3 regions of the Streptomyces sp. NPDC043176 genome follow, and region 3 is predicted to be linked to each of the others. Evidence: predicted binding sites of a transcription regulator. Region 3 holds the regulator's gene; each other region holds the start of a gene.
What was found. Region 3 encodes HrcA, which represses chaperone genes, less so after heat shock. Its sites were predicted from a motif close to TTNGCACTCNGNNNNNCNGAGTGCNAA; they were not measured.

Region 1 (5,294 bases), on a different contig from region 3:
CCGCCAACATCTGGCGCTACGCCCCGCTGCTGCCCGTCCCGGCCGACGTCGCCGAGAAGCCGAACCTGAACCCGGGCTGGACCCAGCTCGTCCGGGCCGACAACCTCGCCGGCGAGATCGGCGTCGCCCCCGGCAAGCTCTTCGTCAAGGACGACTCCGGCAACCCGACCCACTCCTTCAAGGACCGGGTCGTCGCGCAGGCCCTCGAAGCCGCCCGCGCCTTCGGCTTCACCACCCTCTCCTGCTCCTCCACCGGCAACCTGGCCGGCGCCGTCGGCGCCGCGGCCGCCCGCGCCGGCTTCCGCTCCTGCGTCTTCATCCCGCACGACCTGGAGCAGGGCAAGGTCGTCATGGCCGGCGTCTACGGCGGCGACCTGGTCGCCATCGAGGGCAACTACGACGACGTCAACCGCTTCTGCTCGGAGCTCATCGGCGACCCGCTCGGCGAGGGCTGGGGCTTCGTGAACGTCAACCTCCGCCCGTACTACGGCGAGGGCTCCAAGACGCTCGCGTACGAGATCTGCGAGCAGCTCGGCTGGGTCATCCCCGACCAGCTCGTCATCCCGATCGCCTCCGGCTCCCAGCTCACGAAGATCGACAAGGGTCTCCAGGAGCTCGTCAAGCTGGGCCTCGTCGAGGACAAGCCGTACAAGATCTTCGGCGCCCAGGCCGAGGGCTGCTCCCCGGTCTCCGCCGCGTTCAAGGCCGGCCACGACGTCGTCCGCCCGCAGAAGCCGAACACGATCGCCAAGTCGCTCGCGATCGGCAACCCGGCCGACGGCCCGTACGTCCTCGACATCGCGCGCCGCACCGGCGGTGCCGTGGAGGACGTGAACGACGAGCAGGTCGTGGACGCGATCAAGCTGCTCGCGCGGACCGAGGGCATCTTCGCCGAGACCGCGGGCGGCGTCACCGTCGGCGTCACCCGCAAGCTCGTCGAGGCGGGTCTGATCGACCCGAACCTCACCACGGTCGTCCTCAACACCGGCGACGGCCTCAAGACCCTGGACGCGGTGGCCGACACCTCCCAGGCGACCGTCACCATCCGCCCGAGCCTGGACGCGTTCCGCGACGCCGGTCTGGCGCTCTGAGCCCGCCCGCCCTCCAGGTCCTCCGAAAGGTTACGAAGACATGGCCGTGAACGTCCGCATCCCCACCATCCTCCGCACCTACACGGGCGGTCGGTCCGAGGTCCAGGCCGAGGGCGTGACCCTCGCCGAGGTCATCGCCGACCTGGAGAAGAACCACACCGGCATCGCCGCCCGCGTCCTGGACGACCAGGGCAAGCTCCGCCGCTTCGTCAACGTCTACGTGAACGACGACGACGTGCGCTTCGAGCAGGGCCTGGAGACGGCCACCCCGGCCGGCGCCGGCGTCTCGATCATCCCGGCCGTCGCCGGCGGCTGACCGCCGGGCGCGGTGGCGGCCGGCCGTCGCCACGGTGCCGGCGGCCGCTGAGCCGTACGAGGCGTAAAGCGTCCCCTGTTTCTCGAATTGCCCCTTCCGCGTCCATAAGCGGAAGGGGCAATTCTGCATGGTTGAGCGGGGTAGAGTTGGGGAAGTCCCCTCCGCTGCTCATGCCGGACGCATATGAGAAAGCGTCCCCGCGCGACAAGAAGCAGCCAAAGTCCCTGTGCGTTGTGCGCGTTCTGCGCCTTTTGCCGGGCCCGACTTGCCCCGGCATCCAGGGGATTCTCCCCAATTCCCCTTTCCGTCGCGCCGAGATTTCTCGCTCGAATGACCTGTTGCAGAGGGCAGTTGGGCAGATACATTCAGCGGCGGTCGACGCGTTCCGGCGCAGGGTCTGACCCGGGTCCGCGAAGTGCGGTCCCGCGCAAGGGCCAGTAACAGGGGAGTTAGGCATGGCTCAGGGCACCGTCAAGTGGTTCAACGCGGAGAAGGGCTACGGCTTCATCGCGGTCGACGGTGGTGCGGATGTTTTCGTCCACTACAGCGCGATCCAGATGGATGGCTACCGCAGCCTCGAAGAGGGACAGCGAGTCGAGTTCGAGATCTCGCAGGGCCAGAAGGGTCCGCAGGCGGACATGGTCAAGCTCGCCGTCTGAGCGCGGCGCGATCGGCCACCGACGCAACGCCGTCGAGGGGTCCGCATCCCTGAGGGGATGCGGACCCCTCACGCGTTCCCGCACGGCACCCGCTCCTGGAGTCCCGCGCGGACCGGGTCCCGTACGGGACCCGGTCCTGGTGGTCGCGCGGACCCGCTCACGCGTTCTCGCGGGGGACCAGGGCCGGGGTCCCGCGCGGACCGGGTCCCGCGTTCCCGTACGGACCCCCTCGTGCGTTGCCGCGCGCCCCCGCGCGCCCCTTCCGCCACATCCCGATCGTCGAGAGTCGCTTGCACTCTCCTATGCCGAGTGCTAATCATTGGCGTTAGCACTCGGAAGGTGAGAGTGCTTACGAGGATCGGGCAGACGAGGTCCGCGGCCAGGTGGGGCAAGGAACCACAGGGCACGCAGGCCGTCCGTCGCGGGCGTCGGCGCGGTCCTGGAGCGTTATCCACCCCATGTCCGGGAGGACCACTTCACATGGCCAAGATCATCGCGTTCGACGAGGAGGCCCGGCGCGGTCTCGAGCGCGGCATGAACCAGCTCGCTGACGCCGTCAAGGTCACCCTCGGCCCCAAGGGCCGCAACGTCGTCCTCGAGAAGAAGTGGGGTGCCCCCACGATCACCAACGATGGTGTCTCCATCGCCAAGGAGATCGAGCTCGAGGACCCGTACGAGAAGATCGGCGCCGAGCTGGTCAAGGAAGTCGCCAAGAAGACGGACGACGTCGCCGGCGACGGTACGACCACCGCCACCGTCCTCGCCCAGGCGCTCGTCCGCGAGGGCCTGCGCAACGTGGCCGCCGGTGCGAACCCGATGGCCCTCAAGCGCGGTATCGAGAAGGCCGTCGAGGCCGTCTCCGGCGCCCTGCTCGAGCAGGCGAAGGATGTCGAGACCAAGGAGCAGATCGCTTCCACGGCCTCCATCTCCGCCGCCGACACCCAGATCGGCGAGCTCATCGCCGAGGCGATGGACAAGGTCGGCAAGGAAGGCGTCATCACCGTCGAGGAGTCCCAGACCTTCGGTCTGGAGCTGGAGCTCACCGAGGGCATGCGCTTCGACAAGGGCTACATCTCGGCGTACTTCGCCACCGACATGGAGCGCATGGAGGCGTCGCTCGACGACCCCTACCTCCTGATCGTCAACTCCAAGATCTCCTCCGTGAAGGACCTGCTCCCGCTCCTGGAGAAGGTCATGCAGTCGGGCAAGCCGCTGCTGATCATCGCCGAGGACGTCGAGGGCGAGGCCCTGTCGACCCTGGTCGTCAACAAGATCCGCGGCACCTTCAAGTCCGTCGCGGTCAAGGCCCCGGGCTTCGGCGACCGTCGCAAGGCCATGCTGAACGACATCGCCATCCTCACCGGCGGCACGGTCATCTCCGAGGAGGTCGGCCTCAAGCTGGAGAACGCGGGCCTCGACCTGCTGGGCCGCGCCCGCAAGGTCGTCATCACCAAGGACGAGACCACCATCGTCGACGGTGCCGGTGACAGCGAGCAGGTCGCCGGTCGCGTGAACCAGATCCGCGCCGAGATCGAGAACTCCGACTCGGACTACGACCGCGAGAAGCTCCAGGAGCGCCTCGCGAAGCTGGCCGGCGGCGTGGCCGTCATCAAGGCCGGTGCCGCGACCGAGGTCGAGCTCAAGGAGCGCAAGCACCGCATCGAGGACGCCGTTCGCAACGCGAAGGCGGCCGTCGAGGAGGGCATCGTCGCCGGCGGTGGCGTCGCCCTGCTCCAGGCGTCCAACGTCTTCGAGAAGCTCGAGGCCGACCTCGCGGGCGACGAGGCCACGGGTGCGAACATCGTGAAGCTGGCCCTCGAGGCCCCGCTGAAGCAGATCGCCGTCAACGCCGGCCTCGAGGGTGGCGTCGTCGCGGAGAAGGTCCGCAACCTGCCCGTCGGCCACGGCCTGAACGCCGCGACCAACGAGTACGTCGACCTCATCGCCGAGGGCATCATCGACCCGGCGAAGGTCACGCGCTCCGCGCTGCAGAACGCCGCGTCGATCGCCGCGCTGTTCCTCACCACCGAGGCCGTCATCGCCGACAAGCCGGAGAAGGCGTCCGCGCCGGCCGGCGGCGGCATGCCGGGCGGTGACATGGACTTCTGATCCTCCGGGATCGGTGGTTCATCGCTGAACGCGACCGAGGGCGGCACTCCCATCAGGGGGTGCCGCCCTCGGGCGTTCGGCGGATGCTGGAAGGGGCAGTCACGGTGGAGGGCCGCCGTGCGGGGGCGTACGGAAGGGGTCGCGACCATGGTCACCCTGCTGACGACGCCGGCCGATCGCGAGCTGGTCATCACGCGCACCTTCGACGCCCCGCCGGCGCGGGTCTGGGAGGCCTGGACGGTCCCCGAGCACGTGCGCGAGTGGTACGGGGCGGCCGTCCTGAGGACGACCGTCGTGGACATCGACCTGCGGCCCGGCGGCGCCTGGCGGTGGGGGCAGACCGCGCCGGACGGGCAGGAGATCGTCTTCTCCGGCACGTACGAGGACGTCGTCCCGGTCGAGCGGCTGGACTACACGGAGGTCTTCGAGCAGATGCCGGACTCCGAGCCGGTCCGGGTGAACCTCGCCTTCGACGCGACGCCCGACGGGGGCACGGCCCTGACCAGCACGTCCTTCTGGCCGTCGAACGACATCAGGGACCAGGCACTGGCGGCGGGCATGGAGGCGGGGGTGCGGGAGCAGTACGACCGGCTCGCGGAGTACCTGGCGTCGATGTGAGGCGCCGCCGGCCGGGGTCGATGTGAGGCGCCGCCGGGGGGGGCACCGCGGGCGGGCCCGGCCGCTGCCGGGCCTCGTCGCCGGGCTCAGGCGGCCGCGCGGTGCCCGCGGAAGGTGCGGCGGTAGACGTCCGGGGGGACGCCGAGGGCGTTGTGGAAGTGGCGGCGGAGGGTGGCCGCGGTGCCCATGCCGGTGCGGGAGGCGATGAGCTCCACGCTGTCGTCGGTGGTCTCCAAGAGTTCCTGGGCCCGGTGGATGCGCTGGGTGTGCAGCCAGCGCAGCGGGGTGGTTCCGGTGGTGGCGGTGAAGCGGCGGGTCAGGTTGCGGGTGCTCATGTTCACCCGGCGGGCCAGGTCGGGGACGGCCAGCGGCTCGTGCAGCCGGGCGCTCGCCCAGTCGAGGAGGTCGGCGAACGCGTGGCCGGTGTCGGCGACGGTCGGCGCGGCGACGTACTGGACCTGGCCGCCCGCGCGGCGGGCCGGCACGAGCAGCCGGCGGGCC
Region 2 (5,294 bases), on a different contig from region 3:
ACGTTCCTGGCGTGGTGCGCGCTGCTCGAACTGGGCTGGGGGCTGGTCGGGGTGCTGCTGACCTCGATCGGCGGACCGCTGCTCGACCCGCTCACACTGCTGACGGGCGTCTTCGCGTCGGCCCTCGGCATCGGCATCCTCGTCCCGGCCGTGTGGCTGACCGTCCGCGCGCTGCGGCGCGACCGTACCGCGCGCGAGCTGCTCGTCCGGTGGGCGGCCCTGGACCGGCACGGCCCGACGGACGCCCGGCTGCGCGCCCCCGCCCGGAGCGCCTGCTGGCTGCTGCTGTCCTTCGCGATGTGCGCGCTCGGACTCTGGCTGGGCTTCGCCGTGCCCGCGGGCGCCCGGTGGGAGGACGGCGGCTACGGCCTGGTCGCGTACGGCATGGGCGCCGCCCTGATCCTCTGGGTCACGGGCCTCACCGGCCTGACGAAGGCCGTCGGCCACTACCGCTTCGCGGTGCGGCTCACCGGCCCCCGCTGGCCGGCCGGCCGATCAGCATCGTCGGGGCTCCCGCGACCCGAGTGAGCAGTACCGTCGCCGAGTGGGGGCCCTTGGGCTTCACCTTGCGCCGGATCTCCTCGGGCTCGACCGCGGAGCCGCGCTTCTTCACCGTCAGGGTGCCGACCTCGCGCTCCCGCAGCAGGGCCTTCAGCTTCTTCAGGTTGAAGGGGAGTTCGTCGGTGATCTCGTAGGCGGCGGCGTACGGGGTGGGGGTGAGCGCGTCCGCCGTGACGTACGCGATCGTCTCGTCGATCAGGCCCCCGTCCAGCTCCTCCGCGACCTCGGCGACGAGGTGGGCGCGGATGACGGCGCCGTCCGGCTCGTACAGGTAGCGGCCGACCGGCCGGACCGCCGGGTCGGGCAGGCCCCGGCCGGCGAGCCCGGCGCCGGAGGGCAGCAGGGTGGCGCGGCGGGCGCCCGGCTCCGTGCCGAACCAGATCACGGCCTCCTTCACGTCCCCGCCGTCCGAGATCCACTCGGCCTCGGCGTCCTCGGGGACGGCCTCGTGCGGGATGCCCGGTGCCACCTTCAGGGCGGCGCGCGGGGCCTTGCGGGCCGCCTCGACGGCCCAGGACAGCGGCGGGGAGTACGCCTCCGGGTCGAAGATCCTGCCCCGGCCGCCGCGCCGCGCCGGGTCGACGAAGACCGCGTCGTACGGGCTGGTGTCGATCTCGGTCACGTCCGCGCAGCGGACCTCGATGAGCTCCGCGAGACCGAGCGCCTCGGCGTTGGCGCGGGCCACCTCGGCGGTCAGCGGGTCGCGGTCGACGGCGAGGACGGAGATCCCGGCGCGGGCGAGGGCGATGGCGTCGCCGCCGATGCCGGAGCAGAGGTCGGCGACGCTCGTGACGCCGAGCGCCTTCATGCGGCCGGCCCGGTAGGCGCCGACCGAGGCGCGGGTCGACTGCTCGACGCCGTGGGGCGTGAAGTACATCCGGTACGCGTCCTCGGCCCCGAACTTCGCCACCGCCCGCTGCCGCAGCCGGGCCTGGCCGAGCGCGGCGGTGACGAGCTCGGCCGGGTGGTCGCGGCGCAACCGGGAGGCGACCGCCAGCTCCTGGGCGGGGTCGTAGTCGCGCAGGGCGGTGAGGAGCGTCTGCCCCTCGGGGCCGAGCAGGGGGGCGAAGGAGGCGAGGTCGGTCACCCGTCCCATTGTGGGCCCTGCGCCGCTGTGGGCCGGCCGGGGGACGGTGGGGCCGTGCGGCGGTGTCGCGGCCCTGAATGGCGCTTCCGCGCTGACAGGATGCGGCGCCATGCAGCTCGTACGACAAAAGGAAGAATCTATGGTGATCGGCGCGCCCCCCTCCCGTCGGACCCTCGGGGCCGCCCTCCTCGTCGCCGCCCTCGCCACCACCGCCACGGCCTGCTCCGGCGCCGCCGGCCCGGACGACGACGCCCCGCCCCCCGCCGCCGGACAACAGGCCAAGGAGCAGAACGCCTCCGGCGCGCTCAACGCCTACCTCGACCGGGTCCGCAAGGAGCGCGCCGCCCGCGTCCTCGCCGCCAGGAAGTGGGGTCTCGCCCGCCCGCCGCTCGAAGCGCCGGCCCCGCCCGCCGTCAAGCCGAAGATCACCACCCGCAAGGGCTTCGAGACCGACGGAGAGGGCCTCCCGCCCGTCTTCACCACCGTGCCGACCAAGCAGAAGGTCGTCTTCCTCACCATCGACGACGGCGCCGAGAAGGACCCCGACCTGCTGCGGATGATGAACGACCTCCGCATCCCCTACAGCGCCTTCCTCAGCGACTACGTCGTCAAGGACGACTACGGCTACTTCGCCAGGATGCAGAAGTCGCAGAAGTCCGGGGTGTCCCTGCACAACCACACCCTCAACCACCGCTACCTGCCGGGGCTCTCGTACAAGCAGCAGAAGCACGAGATCTGCGGGATGCAGGACGTCATCGAGAAGCGGTTCGGCAAGCGGCCCCCGCTCTTCCGCCCGCCGTACGGCAACTACAACGAGGACACCCTGCGCGCCGCCAGGTCCTGCGGCGTCAAGGCGGTCCCGCTGTGGGCCTCCGAGGCCTTCCCCGACCACATGGAGTGGCGCGAGTGGGACCGGGACCTCCACCCCGGCGACATCGTGCTCACGCATTTCCGGGGCAAGGGGGACTGGAAGGGCACGATGCCGGACATGATCCGCCGGGTGATGAACGTGATCACCTCGAAGGGGTACGCCGTCGCGAAGCTCGAGGACTACGTGTGAGAACTCCGGCCCGGCACCTGGTCGCCGCCCTCTCCGTGACCGGCGCGCTCCTCGCCCTCCCCGCCTGCGCCTCCTCCGTCGACCCGATCGAACGGCTGGGCCGCAAGGCGGCGGAACGGGTGAGCCCCCGCCCCGCCCCGGCGCGCCAGGCCCTGGAGGTCCGGGAAGCCGCGAGGACCCGGGAGGCGGCGGAGGTCCGGGAAGGGCGGGAGACCCGGCAGGCGGGGGAGGTCCGTGAGGTGGGCGGGACGGTGGACGGGAAGGGCTGCGGGGAGCGGAGGAAGGCCTCGGCCGAACCCCGTCCCGTCACGCCACGGAGCGATGAATTGGCACTCCGCTTGACCGAGTGCTAATCGCGGTCATAGTCTCGGCTCTGGCACTCCCCACTGGAGAGTGCCAACACAGCGACGGGCAGGTCCGGCACCCGCGACGACGGATCCACCTGGTTCGCCACCTCAGACAGTTAACCCCGTGAGATCTCCGAAGGGGGAGGTCGGATCGTGACGACCACCAGCTCCAAGGTTGCCATCAAGCCGCTCGAGGACCGCATTGTGGTCCAGCCGCTCGACGCCGAGCAGACCACCGCCTCTGGCCTGGTCATTCCGGACACCGCCAAGGAGAAGCCCCAGGAGGGCGTCGTCCTGGCCGTGGGCCCGGGCCGCTTCGAGAACGGCGAGCGTCTGCCGCTCGACGTCAAGACCGGCGACATCGTGCTGTACAGCAAGTACGGCGGCACCGAGGTGAAGTACAGCGGCGAGGAGTACCTCGTCCTCTCGGCTCGCGACGTGCTCGCGATCGTCGAGAAGTAATTCTCCGAAGTACCGAAGTACCTGAAGCAGATGCTTTGAGCTGCGCCCCGAGGCCCCTTCCCAGGCGCCCCGGGGCGCGGTTCGTTCCACCCGAATCCGAGAGGGCTGAACCGCTCCCATGGCGAAGATCCTGAAGTTCGACGAGGACGCCCGTCGCGCCCTTGAGCGCGGCGTCAACAAGCTTGCCGACACGGTCAAGGTGACGATCGGCCCCAAGGGCCGCAACGTCGTCATCGACAAGAAGTTCGGCGCCCCCACCATCACCAACGACGGTGTCACGATCGCCCGCGAGGTCGAGATCGACGACCCGTACGAGAACCTCGGCGCCCAGCTGGTGAAGGAGGTGGCGACCAAGACCAACGACATCGCGGGTGACGGCACCACCACCGCCACCGTGCTCGCCCAGGCCCTGGTCCGCGAGGGTCTGCGCAACGTCGCCGCCGGCGCCTCCCCGGCCGCCCTGAAGAAGGGCATCGACGCCGCCGTCAAGGCCGTCTCCGACGAGCTGCTCGCCACCGCGCGCCCGATCGAGGACAAGTCCGACATCGCCGCCGTCGCCGCGCTCTCCGCGCAGGACCAGCAGGTCGGCGAGCTCATCGCCGAGGCGATGGACAAGGTCGGCAAGGACGGTGTCATCACCGTCGAGGAGTCCAACACCTTCGGCCTGGAGCTCGACTTCACCGAGGGCATGGCCTTCGACAAGGGCTACCTGTCCCCGTACATGGTCACCGACCAGGAGCGTATGGAGGCCGTCCTCGACGACCCGTACATCCTGATCAACCAGGGCAAGATCTCCTCGATCCAGGACCTGCTGCCCATCCTGGAGAAGGTCATCCAGGCCGGCGCCAGCAAGCCGCTGCTGATCATCGCCGAGGACGTCGAGGGCGAGGCCCTGTCGACCCTGGTCGTCAACAAGATCCGTGGCACCTTCAACGCCGTGGCCGTCAAGGCCCCCGGCTTCGGCGACCGCCGCAAGGCGATGCTCGGCGACATGGCCACCCTCACCGGTGCCACCGTCATCGCCGAGGAGGTCGGCCTCAAGCTCGACCAGGCCGGTCTCGACGTGCTGGGCACCGCGCGCCGCGTGACCATCACCAAGGACTCCACCACCATCGTCGACGGTGGCGGCAACGCCGAGGACATCTCCGGCCGCGTCGGCCAGATCAAGGCCGAGATCGAGTCCACGGACTCCGACTGGGACCGCGAGAAGCTCCAGGAGCGCCTCGCGAAGCTGGCCGGCGGCGTGTGCGTCATCAAGGTCGGCGCCGCCACCGAGGTGGAGCTGAAGGAGAAGAAGCACCGTCTGGAGGACGCCATCTCCGCGACCCGCGCCGCGGTCGAGGAGGGCATCGTCTCCGGTGGTGGCTCCGCTCTGGTCCACGCCGTCAAGGTCCTCGAGGGCAACCTCGACAAGACCGGCGACGAGGCCACGGGTGTCGCGGTCGTCCGCCGCGCCGCCGTCGAGCCGCTGCGCTGGATCGCCGAGAACGCCGGCCTCGAGGGCTACGTCATCACCTCGAAGGTGGCGGAGCTCGACAAGGGCCAGGGCTTCAACGCCGCCACCGGCGAGTACGGCGACCTGGTCAAGGCCGGCGTCATCGACCCGGTCAAGGTGACGCGCTCCGCCCTGGAGAACGCCGCCTCCATCGCCTCCCTCCTCCTCACCACCGAGACCCTCGTCGTGGAGAAGAAGGAAGAGGAGCCGGCGGACGCGGGCCACGGCCACGGCCACGGTCACTCCCACTGAGGCACCTGACTGACCACCGAGGCCCGGTGC
Region 3 (5,294 bases):
AGCCGAAGGTGAAGGAGACGACGCGGACCGGGTCCTCCCGGAGGATCGCCAGCTTGGCGTCGTAGGCGTCGTCCCGGCTGTCGTCGGCCTCGCCCAGCGGTGTGTCGTACCAGGTGGCCTCGCCCGCGAGCTGGTGCCGGTAGACCTCCACCGCGGAGGGGTCGGCCGGCCGGCCGTCCTGCGGCATGAACAGGTTGACGCCGAAGGGCCGCGCGGTCAGCCCGCGCAGCTGCTTGATCTCCTGGTACAGGCCTCCGGCCGTCTTGTAGCCGCCCGCCAGGAAGCCGAGCGCCCCGGCCTCGCACACGGCCCCGACGAGCTCCGGACAGGAGGCACCACCCGCCATGGGGGCCTGCACGATCGGAAACCGAGAGAGATCGTTCAGTGCGGTGGTGGACATATGGGCATCGTGTCATGCCCCTGCTTCCCGGCCGAATCCGTACGTCACGTCATGGAACCAACGCCTCCGCAAACGGACGAAGGCGGCACCCGCGCCTCCGCGAGTACCGCCCTCGTCCCTACCGCCCGCCGCCGTCGAGGCGTACGGACCAGGCGTCCTAACGCCCGTTGAACGCGTCCTTCAAGCGCGAGAACAGCCCCTGCTGCCCCGGCTGGAACTGGCCCGTCGGGCGCTCCTCGCCGCGCAGCTTGGCGAGCTCGCGCAGGAGCCGCTCCTGCTCCGCGTCGAGCTTGCCGGGGGTCTGCACCTCGACGTGGACGATCAGGTCTCCCCGGCCGTTGCCACGCAGATGGGTGACGCCGCGGCCGTGCAGGGGGATCGACTGGCCGGACTGCGTGCCCGGGCGGATGTCGATCTCCTCGACGCCGTCGAGGGTCTGCAGCGGCACCTTGGTGCCGAGCGCGCCCGCGGTCATCGGGATGGTGACCGTGCAGTGCAGGTCGTCGCCGCGCCGCTGGAACGTGTCGTGCGGCGTCTCGTGGATCTCCACGTACAGGTCCCCGGCGGGGCCGCCGCCGGGGCCGACCTCGCCCTCGCCCGCGAGCTGGATGCGGGTGCCGTTGTCGACGCCGGCCGGGATCTTGACCGTGAGGGTGCGGCGGGACCGGACCCGGCCGTCGCCCGCGCACTCGGGGCACGGGGTCGGGACGACGGTGCCGAAGCCCTGGCACTGCGGGCAGGGGCGGGAGGTCATGACCTGGCCCAGGAAGGACCGGGTGACCTGGGAGACCTCACCGCGGCCGCGGCACATGTCGCAGGTCTGCGCGGAGGTGCCGGGTGCGGCGCCCTCGCCCGAGCAGGTCGTGCAGACGACGGCCGTGTCGACCTGGATGTCCTTGGTGGTGCCGAAGGCCGCCTCGTTGAGGTCGATCTCCAGGCGGATCATGGCGTCCTGGCCGCGGCGGGTCCGCGAGCGCGGGCCGCGCTGCGAGGCCGTGCCGAAGAAGGCGTCCATGATGTCGGAGAAGTTGCCGAAGCCGCCGGCTCCGAAGCCGCCGCCCGCGCCGCCGCCGCCGGAGGCCGAGAGCGGGTCGCCGCCGAGGTCGTAGACCTGCTTCTTCTGCGGGTCCGAGAGGACCTCGTAGGCGGCGTTGATCTCCTTGAAGCGTTCCTGCGTCTTCGGATCGGGATTGACGTCCGGGTGCAGCTCGCGGGCGAGCCTCCGGAAGGCCTTCTTGATCTCGTCCTGGGAGGCGTCGCGGCGCACGCCGAGTACGGCGTAGTAGTCCGTGGCCACTTACGACTCCGCCAGGATCTGTCCGACGTAACGTGCCACTGCGCGTACCGCTCCCATCGTTCCGGGGTAGTCCATGCGGGTCGGTCCGACCACGCCGAGTTTGGCGACTGCCTCGCCGCCCGAACCGTAGCCGACCGAGACGACGGACGTGGAGCTCAGCCCCTCGTGGGCGTTCTCGTGCCCGATGCGTACGGTCATGCCCGATTCCTTGGCCTCGCCGAGCAGCTTGAGGAGCACGACCTGCTCCTCGAGGGCTTCCAGGACGGGCCTGATCATCAGGGGGAAGTCGTGTCCGAAGCGGGTGAGATTGGCGGTGCCGCCGATCATCAGCCGCTCCTCGTGCTCCTCCACGAGGGTTTCGAGGAGGGTCGCGAGCACGGTGGAGACCGTGGCGCGGTCCTCGGGCTCCTCGAAGGACTCGGGGAGGTCCTGCACCAGCTGCGGCACGTCGGCGAACCGGCGGCCGACGACCCTGCTGTTGAGCCGGGCCCGCAGATCGGCGAGCGAGACCTCGCCGAAGGGCGCGGGACAGTCGATGACCCGCTGCTCGACCCGGCCGGTGTCCGTGATGAGGACGAGCATCAGGCGCGCGGGGGCCAGCGAGAGCAGCTCCACGTGCCGGACGGTCGAACGGGTCAGCGAGGGGTACTGGACGACGGCGACCTGGCGGGTCAGCTGCGCGAGCAGCCGGACCGTGCGGCCGACGACGTCGTCCAGGTCGACGGCGCCGTCGAGGAAGTTGTGGATGGCGCGCCGCTCGGGGGTCGACAGCGGCTTGACGCCGGCCAGCCGGTCGACGAAGAGCCGGTAGCCCTTGTCGGTCGGGATGCGGCCCGCACTGGTGTGGGGCTGGGCGATGTAGCCCTCTTCCTCCAGGACCGCCATGTCGTTGCGCACGGTGGCGGGCGAGACGCCGAGCTTGTGCCGCTCGGTGAGCGCCTTGGAGCCGACGGGCTCCTCCGTCCCGACGTAGTCCTGGACGATGGCGCGCAGCACCTCGAGTCTGCGTTCGCTGAGCATCGTGCGCACCTCCAGCTGTCGTCGTTTCCGGTTGCTCCGCTTTTGGCACTCACCCGGTCCGAGTGCCAGCGATCCCCGGTCAGTGTACGGCGGCGGGCGTCGCTCCTGGCAAGGAGGCGGCGCACCCAGCGGCTAGCGTCGCCTCATGGACACGGATTGGGAAGCATGCGGATGGGAGCGGCTCGCGGACGGGGTCGGCCGGCGGCGGCTGCCCGGCTGGGACGCCACGGTCGGACTGGTCCTGGGCACACGGGCGGTGCTGCTGTACGACACGGGGTCCTCGCTCGCGGAGGGCGCCGGGCTGCGCGCGCAGGTGACGGCGCTCACCGGGGGCCGGAGAGTGACGCATATCGCACTCAGTCACCCCCACTTCGACCACGTCCTCGGCACGGCGGCGTTCGCCGGGGCGGAGGTCTTCGGGGCGGTCGGCTCGGACGACCTCATGGGCTCCTCCCGGGGCCGCGAGGAGCTCGGCGAGGACGCCGTACGGCAGGGGGTCGACCCGCGGGTGGCGGCGGAGGCGGTGGACGTCCTGGTCGCCCCGCGGCACGTCGTCTCGGGCGAGTGGACGCTCGACCTGGGCGGCCGCCAGGTCCTCCTGGCGAACGTGGGGCCCGGCCACACGGGCCACGACCTGGCGCTGTGCGTTCCCGGCAGCCGCGAGGTCGTGTTCTGCGGCGACCTGGTCGAGGAGTCCGGCGAGCCGCAGGCCGGCCCCGACGCGATCCCCTCCCGCTGGCCGGACGCCCTGGACCGGCTGCTCGCCCTGGGCGGCGAGGACGCGGTGTACGTCCCCGGCCACGGCGCCGTCGTCGACGCCACGTTCGTGCGACGCCAACGCGAGGAACTGGCCAGGCGCTTCGCGGTCGCATAACGTCGCCCGAATGCGCTGCCCGGTGCCGGATCCGACGCCGCCCCGGCCGCGCCCGCCCGGGGGACGGCCCCGGGCCCCCGGCGGGACCCCCGCCCCAGCGCCCGGACGGATCGGAGCCCATGCGTAGCTACAACCCGGACCTGACGCCCTCCTGGAAGCGGCCCAGGCCCGTCCCGGAGGTCCCCGCGGACGCCGACCTCGTCGTCGAGGAGGTCGGCACGGGATTCTGCGGGGCGGTGATCCGCTGCGAGGCGGGGACGGTGACCCTGGAGGACCGCTTCGGCAAGCACCGGGTCTTCCCGCTGGAACCGCGCGGCTTCCTCCTGGAGGGGAAGGTCGTCACCCTGGTCCGCCCGGTGCCGGGCGGACCGGTACGCCCGGCCCGTACGGCCTCCGGCTCGGTCGCGGTCCCCGGCGCACGCGCGCGCGTGGCACGCGCGGGCCGCATCTACGTCGAGGGACGCCACGACGCGGAGCTCGTCGAACGCGTCTGGGGCGACGACCTGCGCATCGAGGGCGTCGTCGTGGAGTACCTGGAGGGCGTCGACGACCTGCCGTCCGTCGTCGCGGACTTCGGTCCGGGACCCGACGCGCGCCTCGGCGTCCTCGTCGACCACCTGGTCCCCGGCTCCAAGGAGTCGCGGATCGCCGCCCGGGTGACCTCTCCGGACGTCCTCGTCGTCGGCCACCCCTACATCGACATCTGGCAGGCGGTGAAGCCCGCCTCGCTCGGCATCCCCGCCTGGCCCGCCGTGCCCCACGGCCAGGACTGGAAGACCGGCACCTGCCGCGCCCTCGGCTGGCCCGCCGACAACACCGGCGCCGTCTGGCAGGCCATCCTCGAGCGCGTCCGCTCCTACAAGGACCTGGAACCCGAACTGCTGGGCCGCGTCGAGGAACTGATCGACTTCGTGACGGCCCCGTAGGGCCGGTCCGGAAGACCGCGAGCCGGACGGGACCTTCCGGACAGGCTCCAGGACCGGGCAGGCTCCGCGGCCGGGCAGGCCCCAGGACCGGGCAGGCCCCAGGACCGGGCAGGCTCCAGGACCGGGCAGGCTCCAGGACCGGGCAGGCTCCGCGGCCGGGCAGGCTCCGGGGGTGTCTCAGTCCACCAGGTCCCGCACCACCGCGTCGGCGAGCAGCCGGCCGCGCAGGGTGAGGACCGCGCGCCCCGCGCCGTACGGCCCGGGGGCGAGGAGGCCGTCGGCGAGGGCCCTGGCGGCCGCCGCGAGCCCGGCGGGCTTGAGGAGGGACAGCTCGACGCCCTCCTCCAGCCGGAGCTCCAGGAGGATCCGCTCGACCCGGCGGTCCTCGTCGGAGAGGAGCTCGCGGCCGGCGCCCGGGGACTTGCCGGCGGCGAGGGCGGCGGCGTACGCCCCGGGGTGCTTGACGTTCCACCAGCGGACGCCGCCGACGTGGGAGTGGGCGCCGGGGCCGGCGCCCCACCAGTCGGCGCCGCGCCAGTACAGCTCGTTGTGGAGGCAGCGCCCGGCCTCGGAGGTGGCCCAGTTGGACACCTCGTACCAGGAGAATCCGGCCGCCTCGAAGGCCGCGTCGGCGATCAGGTAGCGGTCGGCGTGCACGTCGTCGTCGGTCATGGGCACCTCGCCGCGGCGGATGCGGCGCGCGAGCTGCGTGCCCTCCTCGACGATGAGGGCGTAGGCGCTGACGTGGTCGGGCCCGGCGCCGATGGCCGCGTCGAG

Region 1: a site for HrcA is predicted at 2,356-2,382, ahead of groL (chaperonin GroEL). Genes of this name have one in related genera too.
Region 2: a site for HrcA is predicted at 3,082-3,108, ahead of groES (co-chaperone GroES). Genes of this name have one in related genera too.

The regions. Positions count from the first base shown of each region.
Region 1 covers NZ_JBWKCA010000016.1:54,998-60,291, reverse strand. The annotation lists gene thrC (threonine synthase) at 1-1,091, shown strand, start outside; gene AC067A_RS24715 (MoaD/ThiS family protein) at 1,132-1,407, shown strand; gene AC067A_RS24710 (cold-shock protein) at 1,863-2,066, shown strand; gene groL (chaperonin GroEL) at 2,547-4,175, shown strand; gene AC067A_RS24700 (SRPBCC domain-containing protein) at 4,323-4,793, shown strand; gene AC067A_RS24695 (helix-turn-helix domain-containing protein) at 4,880-5,294, opposite strand, start outside.
Region 2 covers NZ_JBWKCA010000003.1:188,739-194,032, reverse strand. The annotation lists gene AC067A_RS05795 (hypothetical protein) at 1-528, shown strand, start outside; gene AC067A_RS05790 (class I SAM-dependent methyltransferase) at 467-1,657, opposite strand; gene AC067A_RS05785 (polysaccharide deacetylase family protein) at 1,788-2,708, shown strand; gene AC067A_RS05780 (hypothetical protein) at 2,705-3,061, shown strand; gene groES (co-chaperone GroES) at 3,209-3,517, shown strand; gene groL (chaperonin GroEL) at 3,636-5,264, shown strand.
Region 3 covers NZ_JBWKCA010000005.1:438,409-443,702, forward strand. The annotation lists gene AC067A_RS11340 (nitronate monooxygenase) at 1-400, opposite strand, end outside; gene dnaJ (molecular chaperone DnaJ) at 558-1,697, opposite strand; gene hrcA (heat-inducible transcriptional repressor HrcA) at 1,698-2,717, opposite strand; gene AC067A_RS11355 (MBL fold metallo-hydrolase) at 2,863-3,591, shown strand; gene AC067A_RS11360 (DUF3097 domain-containing protein) at 3,711-4,517, shown strand; gene hemW (radical SAM family heme chaperone HemW) at 4,695-5,294, opposite strand, start outside.